Regions from separate parts of the Pseudomonas sp. G7(2022) genome, predicted to be linked through region 1. Evidence: predicted binding sites of a transcription regulator. Region 1 holds the regulator's gene; each other region holds the start of a gene.

Region 1 (2,201 bases):
GCGACATCGGCGACAATCTCGACGTGCTGGTGATCGACACCGCTGCGGGTATTGGTGACTCGGTAGTCAGTTTTGTTCGCGCAGCCCAGGAAGTGTTGCTGGTGGTCTGCGACGAGCCGACCTCGATCACCGACGCCTACGCGCTGATCAAGCTGCTCAACCGCGATTACGGCATGAACCGCTTCCGCGTCCTGGCCAACATGGCCCAGAGCCCGCAGGAAGGTCGCAATCTGTTTGCCAAGTTGACCAAGGTCACGGATCGCTTCCTCGACGTCGCCTTACAATACGTCGGTGCGGTGCCTTACGACGAGAGCGTGCGCAAGGCGGTGCAGAAGCAGCGTGCGGTCTATGAAGCCTTCCCGCGTTCCAAGTGCGCACTGGCATTCAAGGCGATCGCGCAAAAGGTCGATACCTGGCCGCTGCCCGCCAACCCGCGCGGCCACCTCGAATTTTTCGTCGAGCGCCTCGTGCAGCAAACGGCAGGACCTGTGCTATGACCGCCAGCGGTATGAATCTTTACAAGAAGTCGGCGCGTGACGCGCAGTACGAGCTGATCGAGCGTTACGCGCCGCTGGTCAAACGCATTGCCTACCACTTGCTGGCGCGATTGCCGGCCAGTGTGCAGGTCGAGGACCTGATTCAGGCCGGGATGATCGGCCTGCTCGAAGTCTCGACCAAATACGACGCCAGCAAGGGCGCCAGTTTCGAAACGTACGCGGGCATCCGGATCCGTGGCGCGATGCTCGATGAAGTGCGCAAGGGGGACTGGGCACCGCGCTCGGTTCACCGCAACACCCGAATGGTCAGCGATGCGATTCGCTCGATTGAAGCTAAAACCGGACGTGACGCTAAAGATCACGAGGTTGCGGCCGAACTCCAATTGAGTCTCGACGATTACTACGGGATTTTGAATGACACCCTGGGCAGCCGACTGTTCAGTTTCGACGACCTGTTGCAGGACGGCGAACATGAAGGGCTGCACGAGGATGGCGCCAGTGCTCATCTTGAGCCGTCGCGTGACCTGGAAGACGAGCGCTTCCAGGCGGCGCTGGCGGACGCGATTGCCAATTTGCCGGAGCGTGAGCGACTGGTGTTGGCGCTGTACTACGACGAAGAACTGAACCTCAAGGAAATCGGTGAAGTCCTTGGCGTCAGTGAATCGCGGGTCAGCCAGTTACACAGCCAGTGCGCGGCCCGTTTGCGGGGGCGTTTGGGAGAGTGGCGAGCGCGCTGAAGGCAGTGTGGGGACACTGCGAACGAGGCTGGTGCGGTGGTGAACGGCACCGGTCTTGCTCTGTTGTGCTCCAGACAGTCGTCGAGTGCTTTGCCGGATTGATTGAAATGGCGCGTCCAGGTGCTGGGCGCGTTTAAGACTGCTTGGAGGTCGAATTGAACAAAGACATGAAAATCCTCATCGTTGATGACTTCTCAACGATGCGGCGGATCATCAAGAACCTGTTGCGTGACCTCGGGTTCACCAACACCGTTGAAGCCGACGATGGCACCACCGCCATTCCGGTGCTCAACAGCGGCAGCATCGACTTTCTGGTGACCGACTGGAACATGCCCGGCATGACCGGTATCGACCTGCTGCGTCACGTGCGCGCCGACGAAAAACTCAAGCACCTGCCAGTGCTGATGGTGACCGCTGAAGCCAAGCGCGAGCAGATCATCGAAGCGGCCCAGGCCGGCGTTAACGGCTACGTGGTCAAACCTTTCACGGCTCAGGCGCTGAAAGAAAAAATCGAGAAGATTTTCGAACGCATCGGCTGATGACGCGCGGGGGAGCTATGGAGCATAAAGAATCTTCACAGGGCGACTTTGAGTCGACCCTGAAAAAACACGCGGTCGAACTGGTCGAAAGCCTTGAAAAGGGCAGGTTCGGCGACGCTGTGCAACTGATCCATGAGCTCAATCAGACCCGTGACCGTGGCCTGTACCAGGAAGTGGGCAAGCTCACGCGTGAACTGCACAGTGCGATCGTCAACTTCCAGATCGATCCGCACATGCCGCAGGCCGAGGAAGTGTCGCAGATCACTGATGCGACCGAGCGTCTGGGCTATGTGGTCAAGCTGACCGAAGCCGCGGCCAACCGCACCATGGATCTGGTGGAAAGCGCGACCCCTGTGGTCAATGGTCTGGCTGACGAAGCCCAGGCGTTGAGTGCTGACTGGGGCCGCTTCATGCGTCGTGAGGTCGGG
Region 2 (2,201 bases), 2.9 Mb from region 1:
CGGACGCCTTGCTCATCTTGTTCCACAGGGTGATCGCGGCGTTCGGGTTGTAGCCGGCGCGGGCAGCCAATTCCAGACCGATCAGGTCGGCTTCGTTCTCATTGGCGCGGCTGTTGGGCAGTGTCATGCCGTAGTTGGCCACGGTATCGGCCAGCGCCAGGCTGTCCTGACCCAGACCGAGCAACGCGCCGGCGCCCTGCTTGGCCATTTCGATGCCATAGGCCTTGGACATCGCTTCACGACCGTGCTCGCGCAGGGCGTGGGCGATTTCATGGCCCATGACCGCGGCGATTTCATCGTCGGTGAGTTTCAGGCTATCGATCAGCCCGGTGTAGAAAATGATCTTGCCGCCAGGACCGCAGTTGGCGTTGAGCTCGTCACTCTTGATCAGGTTCACTTCCCACTGCCATTGCGCCGCATCCGGACGGAAGTTCGGCGCCTGGGCGATCAAGCGGTTGGCAATCGCCTGAACCCGCTTGGCTTCGTTGCTGGTCTTGTCCAGCACACCTTTGCTGGACGCCTCGCCAACGGTCTTCTGATAGGACTGGGCATACATCTGGTCGACCTCTTGCGAGGACAGCATGCTGAACATGTACTGCTTGCGCTCCACGCCCACGGCACCGCCGCTGGTGGTGTTGACCGACTGACAACCGGCCAGCAACAGCGCCGCGCTCAGTGCACTTACAACCAATGTCTTGTTCATTCAAAAGCTCCCTGAAAACCTGCCGCGTATCCTAGGCGGGTAATTGTATCGACGCCAGATACAACGGACGTGTTGCACCTGTTTTCAGAAGACGCCCGCCAGTCCTGCAGGAAAAAATTCACATTCTTCGGCAAGCCTGCTGCAGCAGCGTCGCACACTGATCCATTTGCGACATCCGGCCCTGATTGCATGCGTTTTGCCTCATGGCGCAACAGTGGCTGCCGATACAGCAGCGGCAGACGTCCTCTCGCGTGCGGAGCTCCCATGAAGTTCAAGTCGATCCAGTTTTCCGTGGCCGCCCTGGCCGGCGCCATCGTGCTCAGCGTAGTCGCTGCGCTGGTGCTGTATGCGCTGTTCTCCGGTGCCCGCACCCAGGAAATGGTCCAGCAACGGACTCAGGCCCAGTTCGAGCAAGTCATCGAACAGCGCCTGACCTCGCTGGCGCAGACCCAGGTCAGCCAGATCCAGCGCGAACTGGAAGCGCCGCTGCTGATTGCTGGCGGACTGGTGCGCGTCAACGCCCTGCTCGGCACACCGGGCACCGACGGCCAGCCACGCCTGAACGTCAGCCGCGAGCAACTGATCAGCCTGATCAAGGAAAACGTCGAGAAGAATCCGAAGATTCTCGGCACCTACATCGGCTGGGAAAAGAACGCACTGGACCACAATGACGCGGCCTACGTCGGCACTCAGGTTGTCGGGATCGATCCCGCCAACGGGCGCTTCCTGCCGTGGTGGTTTCGCAACGACGACGGCACCTTGGGCCTGGACAAACTGGTGGACGTTGACGACCAGAAAGTCCTGTCCACCGGCGTGCGCGCCAGCGAGTACTACCTGTGCTCGAAAGAAACCAGGAAATCCTGTGTGATCGATCCGGCCCCCTACAAGGTCGGCGACAAGATCGTCATGCTCGCCTCCTTCATTGAACCGATCATGCTCAACGGCACCTTCCAGGGCATCGTCGGCGCCGACCTGTCGGTGAACTTCATCCAGGAAATGCTGCTGGGCGCAAACCAGAAGCTCTACAGCGGCGCCGGGCAAATGGCCCTGATCGGCAGCAACGGCCGGATCGTCGCCTACACCCAGGACCCGAGCAAATTCGGCGAGAAGGTCAGCGACATTCTCGACGCCCAACAGATTGCCAACATGGCCAATCTCAAGCGCGGCGAAGTGACTTACACCATCAATAAAGAGCAAGGCCGGATCGAGTTGTACCTGCCGTTCGGCATCGGTCAGACCGACGCGCGCTGGACACTGATGCTGCAACTGCCACTGAACGCGGTGATGGCCGATCTGCAAAAGCTGCAAGGCGACCTCGACGCCCAGCGCAAATCCGACACTTTCGGCATGGCCATGGTCGGCCTGATCATTGCCGGCCTCGGCCTGCTGGTGATCTGGCTGGTGGGCCACGGCATCGCCCGTCCGCTGAAGCAAATGGTGACCATGCTCGATGACATCGCTCAGGGCGAAGGTGACCTGACCCGTCGTTTGACCAGTG
Region 3 (2,201 bases), 3.0 Mb from region 1:
GCCGCTGTCGGCTTCCAGACGACGGATCACCGTGGCGGTGTTGGCGATTTCGCCGCGCATCTGGGTGATGCTGTGGATGGTGCTCTGCATGACCTTCTCGCCCTGTTGCGCGGACTGGTCGGCATCGTCGGCGGCGCGCGCCGCGTCGGCCGCATGACGGGCGACTTCCTGGGCAGTGGCGGACATTTCGTTCATCGCCGTGGCCACCTGATCGGTGCGGTTGAACTGCTCATTGGTGCCGCCGGCCATCACGGTGGCGATGGCGTTCAACTCGCCGCTGGCGCTGTCCAGATCCTTGGCGCTGCGCTGCAGATGGTTGAAGGTTTCGGCGAGGAAATCGCGCAGGGTGTTGGCCGCAGCGGCGAGATTGCCCAACTCGTCCTGACGGTCGCTTGCCACACGCTCGACCAGACGCCCTTTGCTCAGTTGGGTGACGTAGTCGATGAGCTTGCGGATCGGTTCAACCAGATTGCGGTTGACCAGCCACAGGCTCAACAAACCGATCAGCAAGCCTGACGCGAGCATCACCAGCAGCCCCAGCCATACGGTGCGATCGGCACTGGCGCTGATCTGCGCCGATTGCTCTATGCCCTGCTTGCGCAAGTCGGCCACCAGCTCGCTCATCTGCTCGCTGGCAGCTCGGTCGACGCCTTTGACAGCAGCATCGCCCGCCGTCGGATCGGCACCGGCGGCGACGTAGGCATCGCGACCTTTCTGGTACGCGGCACCGAGCACACGGTGTTCTTCACGCAGACGCTCGATGCGGGTTTTCAGCGCAGGCTCGAGGCCTTTCTGATTGGCCAGTTCACCGAGGATGTTCTGCACGTCGCGCTGACGATCTTCGAACTGGCCCCAGTACTTGGCCAGGTCCGCCGGTTGTTTGCCGCGCAGCAAGACGTTTTTCCATTCCTGCACCTGCACCTTGAATTGCAGGTTGGCTTCGTCGATCAGTTGCGAGGTGTGCAAGGGACCGGCGATCAACTGGCTGTAGTTTTGCACGCCGTTGGACAGGAAATGAAAGCAGGCCAGCGCGATCAACAGCATCGCCAGCAGGCTGCCGCTCAGCAGGACGAGAATTTGCGCTCTCAGGGATTTTTGCAGCATCGCAGGTACTCGGGACAGGGATGAGGCACGTCCGGTAAGACGTGAATTGTTGCCGGACATCCGTGTCGGCGGACCTTGGCTCATGGCCGAAGGCGCGCAACCTAACGCATGCGTGATCGGCGTGCCAGAGCGCTTCTTGAGAAAATTCCGACCGCCGGTAAGGCATTGATTTTTTACGTCATTTCGCAGTCACAGAAACGTCATGCACGGTTGCGATGATGCGGCTCAGGTGAATCTGCAAATCCCGCAACAGACGCCTTCCTTGCAGCGAGACTTCATGAACCACAGCCTGGATATCAGCCATCGCGATCCTGATCTGTTTGGCCTGCTTTACGGCTTCCGTTTTCGTCCCGGCGAGCGCGGGCGCGAAGTGGATTCGGCGACCGCCCTGCGCTGTCTGCAGGACGACAGCGACAGCGACGAATTCCTCTGGCTGCACCTGAACCTGGCCCACGCCGCGTGCGAGCGCTGGATGAAAAGTCATCTGCAATTGCCCGAGGAGTTTTTCGAAGCGCTGCACGAAGGCTCGCGCTCGACCCGCATCGAGCATGTCGATTCAGCACTGCTGGCGGTGGTCAACGACGTGGTGTTCAACCTCAGCAGCATGGTGTCGTCGGACGTGTCGACGCTGTGGGTCTGTGTGCGCAGCAAACTGATCGTCAGTGCGCGCCTGCAACCGTTGCACTCGGTGGACAAGCTGCGTTCATCGGTGAAGGCCGGCGAGTGTTTTCGTTCGCCGTCGGAATTGCTCGTGCACCTGCTGCGCGACCAGGGTGAAGTGCTGACCCAGATCGTGCGCAAGACCAGCATGAGCGTCGATCAGGTCGAGGACGAATTGCTCTCCTCGCGGTTGTCGACCAACCGCGCCGAACTCGGCGCCAACCGACGGGTGCTGGTGCGCCTGCAACGGCTGCTGGCGCTGGAGCCGGGCTCGCTGCTGCGCCTGCTCAACCGCCCGCCACCGTGGTTGCAGAAGGAAGACGTGAAGGAGTTGCGCAAGTCCACCGAGGAGTTCGCGCTGATCATTAACGACCTCACGGCCCTCGGCGAGCGGATCAAGCTGTTGCAGGAAGAGATCGCCGCCAACCTCAACGAAC
Region 4 (2,201 bases), 3.1 Mb from region 1:
TTTCACACCAGGCTTGAGCGCGTAGGCACCCAGCTCGAAACGGACCTGGTCGTTGCCCTTGCCGGTCGCGCCGTGGGAAATGGCATCGGCACCGGTTTCGTTGGCGATTTCGATCAGACGTTTGGCGATCAGCGGACGCGCGATGGAAGTACCCAACAGGTACTCGCCTTCGTAAACGGTGTTGGCACGGAACATCGGGAACACGAAGTCACGCACGAATTCTTCGCGCAGGTCGTCGATGTAGATTTCTTTGACGCCCATGGCCTGAGCCTTGGCGCGAGCCGGCTCGACCTCTTCGCCCTGACCCAGGTCAGCGGTGAAGGTCACGACTTCACAGTTATAAGTATCCTGCAGCCACTTGAGGATCACCGAAGTGTCCAGGCCGCCGGAATACGCCAGAACGACCTTGTTTACGTCCGCCATGCCATCACTCCACGGGGTTCTACGGAAAGCCGAGGAGTCTACCGCTCAAACGCGATAATTTACAGAGGCGCGACAGCTTAAGACGACAAAGCGACAGAATCTGTCGAGAGCGCGACGATGACCGGCAGGTCAGGAAGTCGCCGCTGCGTTGGCCGGCGTACTGGCTTGAGGCGCTGGAGCAGTGACCGGGGCCACCCGGGCCAACTTCACGCTGACCCGACGGTTCTTCGCCCGGTTGGCGGCATTGGTGTTGGGGACCAGTGGGTATTGCTCACCGTGGAAACGCACAGTGATCTGCGATTCGGCGATGCCGTTGGCCTTGAAGAAATCGACCACCGCCAGCGCGCGACGGCGCGACAACTCACGATTGGTCAGACGATTGCCGCTGTTGTCGGAGTAGCCATCGAGCTCAATGTGATTGACCGTAGGATCGGCCTTCATGAACTCGAGCATCACTTGCAGTCTGGCTTTCGCGGCAGCGTCCAGATCGGTGCCCTCGCCCGGAAAGCCGACCTGCGAGTTTTTGACCTGATCGAAATTCTGCGGGAGCAGTTTCGCCACACAGGTCTGATAGTCGTTGAACGCCTTGCTGAACTTGACCGGCAGCAGACGCACTTCGGAGACCCGTCCATCCCCGGAGGCACGTCGCACCACCGGGCTGCGACCTTCCAGCAAACCACTGATCAACCCGCCGGCCTGCGACTGCGAACTGTTGAACAGCACGTTGCCGGTGCCAATCCTGACGCTGCCCAGATTGATGTCATTGCGTCCCGGCTGCCAAGGCGCTGCCGCCGCCAGCAAGGTTGCCGAACCGCCGCCCAGCATCGCGTTGTAGGCGTTCAGGCGAAAAATCGCCTGCTCGCCGGCCTTGCGCACGAACTGGCCCGAGCCGAAGTCGGTGATCGGCTGCGTCAGGCGGCATTCGAACTTGTCGCCTTCGACCGTCCACTCAATGTTCTCCAGACGGGTCTGGTAGGTCAGTGCCATCGCGGGAAGACTGGCAAACACACTGAGCAAGACTAAATAACGCTGGCGCACGGGAGGCTCCATTGGCTTCTACAACAAAAAAGACCGATACATACGTGTTTACGGCATACCTATGGGATATCGGACGCTCGTCGCAAAACTTGATAGCGAGTGCCTGCAAGAGTCTTTTCCGGTAGCATTCGCCTCAGTTTGACCCGCCTGGAATCCCCTCATGTCCGACCGCCTGACCCTGCTGCGTCCCGACGACTGGCACATTCATCTTCGTGATGGTGCCGTGTTGACCAATACCGTTGCAGATGTTGCGCGCACCTTTGGTCGCGCCATCATCATGCCCAACCTGGTACCTCCGGTGCGCAACGCCGCTGAAGCCGACGGCTATCGCCAGCGGATTCTCGCTGCCCGCCCGGCCGGCAGTCGTTTCGAGCCGTTGATGGTGCTGTACCTCACCGACCGTACCCAGCCCGAAGAAATTCGTGAAGCCAAGGCCAGCGGTTTTGTCCACGCGGCCAAGTTGTACCCGGCCGGCGCCACCACCAACTCCGATTCCGGGGTCACCAGCATCGACAAGATCTTCCCGGCGCTGGAAGCCATGGCCGAAGTCGGCATGCCGCTGTTGATCCACGGTGAAGTCACCCGTGGCGACGTCGATGTGTTCGACCGCGAGAAAATCTTCATCGACGAGCACATGCGTCGTGTGGTCGAGCGTTTCCCGACGCTCAAGGTCGTGTTCGAACACATCACCACCGGTGATGCCGTGCAGTTCGTCAACGAGGCTTCGGCCAACGTCGGCG

What was found. The regulator FliA, encoded in region 1, starts transcription of late flagellar genes. The targets are predictions, from matches to a motif close to CTAAAGTTTNNNNNNNNNNNGCCGNTAA.
Region 2: a site for FliA is predicted at 904-931, ahead of NE357_RS23970 (methyl-accepting chemotaxis protein). Genes of this name have one in related genera too.
Region 3: a site for FliA is predicted at 1,218-1,245, ahead of NE357_RS21730 (methyl-accepting chemotaxis protein). Genes of this name have one in related genera too.
Region 4: a site for FliA is predicted at 1,528-1,555, ahead of NE357_RS22765 (flagellar protein MotY). Genes of this name have one in related genera too.

The regions. Positions count from the first base shown of each region.
Region 1 is NZ_CP109659.1:1,769,166-1,771,366, forward strand. It holds gene fleN (flagellar synthesis regulator FleN) at 1-497, shown strand, start outside; gene fliA (RNA polymerase sigma factor FliA) at 494-1,234, shown strand; gene NE357_RS07995 (chemotaxis response regulator CheY) at 1,402-1,773, shown strand; gene NE357_RS08000 (protein phosphatase CheZ) at 1,791-2,201, shown strand, end outside.
Region 2 is NZ_CP109659.1:5,249,253-5,251,453, forward strand. It holds gene NE357_RS23965 (M48 family metallopeptidase) at 1-703, opposite strand, end outside; gene NE357_RS23970 (methyl-accepting chemotaxis protein) at 968-2,201, shown strand, end outside.
Region 3 is NZ_CP109659.1:4,757,098-4,759,298, forward strand. It holds gene NE357_RS21730 (methyl-accepting chemotaxis protein) at 1-1,104, opposite strand, end outside; gene NE357_RS21735 (transporter) at 1,382-2,201, shown strand, end outside.
Region 4 is NZ_CP109659.1:4,969,495-4,971,695, forward strand. It holds gene NE357_RS22760 (argininosuccinate synthase) at 1-423, opposite strand, end outside; gene NE357_RS22765 (flagellar protein MotY) at 553-1,461, opposite strand; gene pyrC (dihydroorotase) at 1,622-2,201, shown strand, end outside.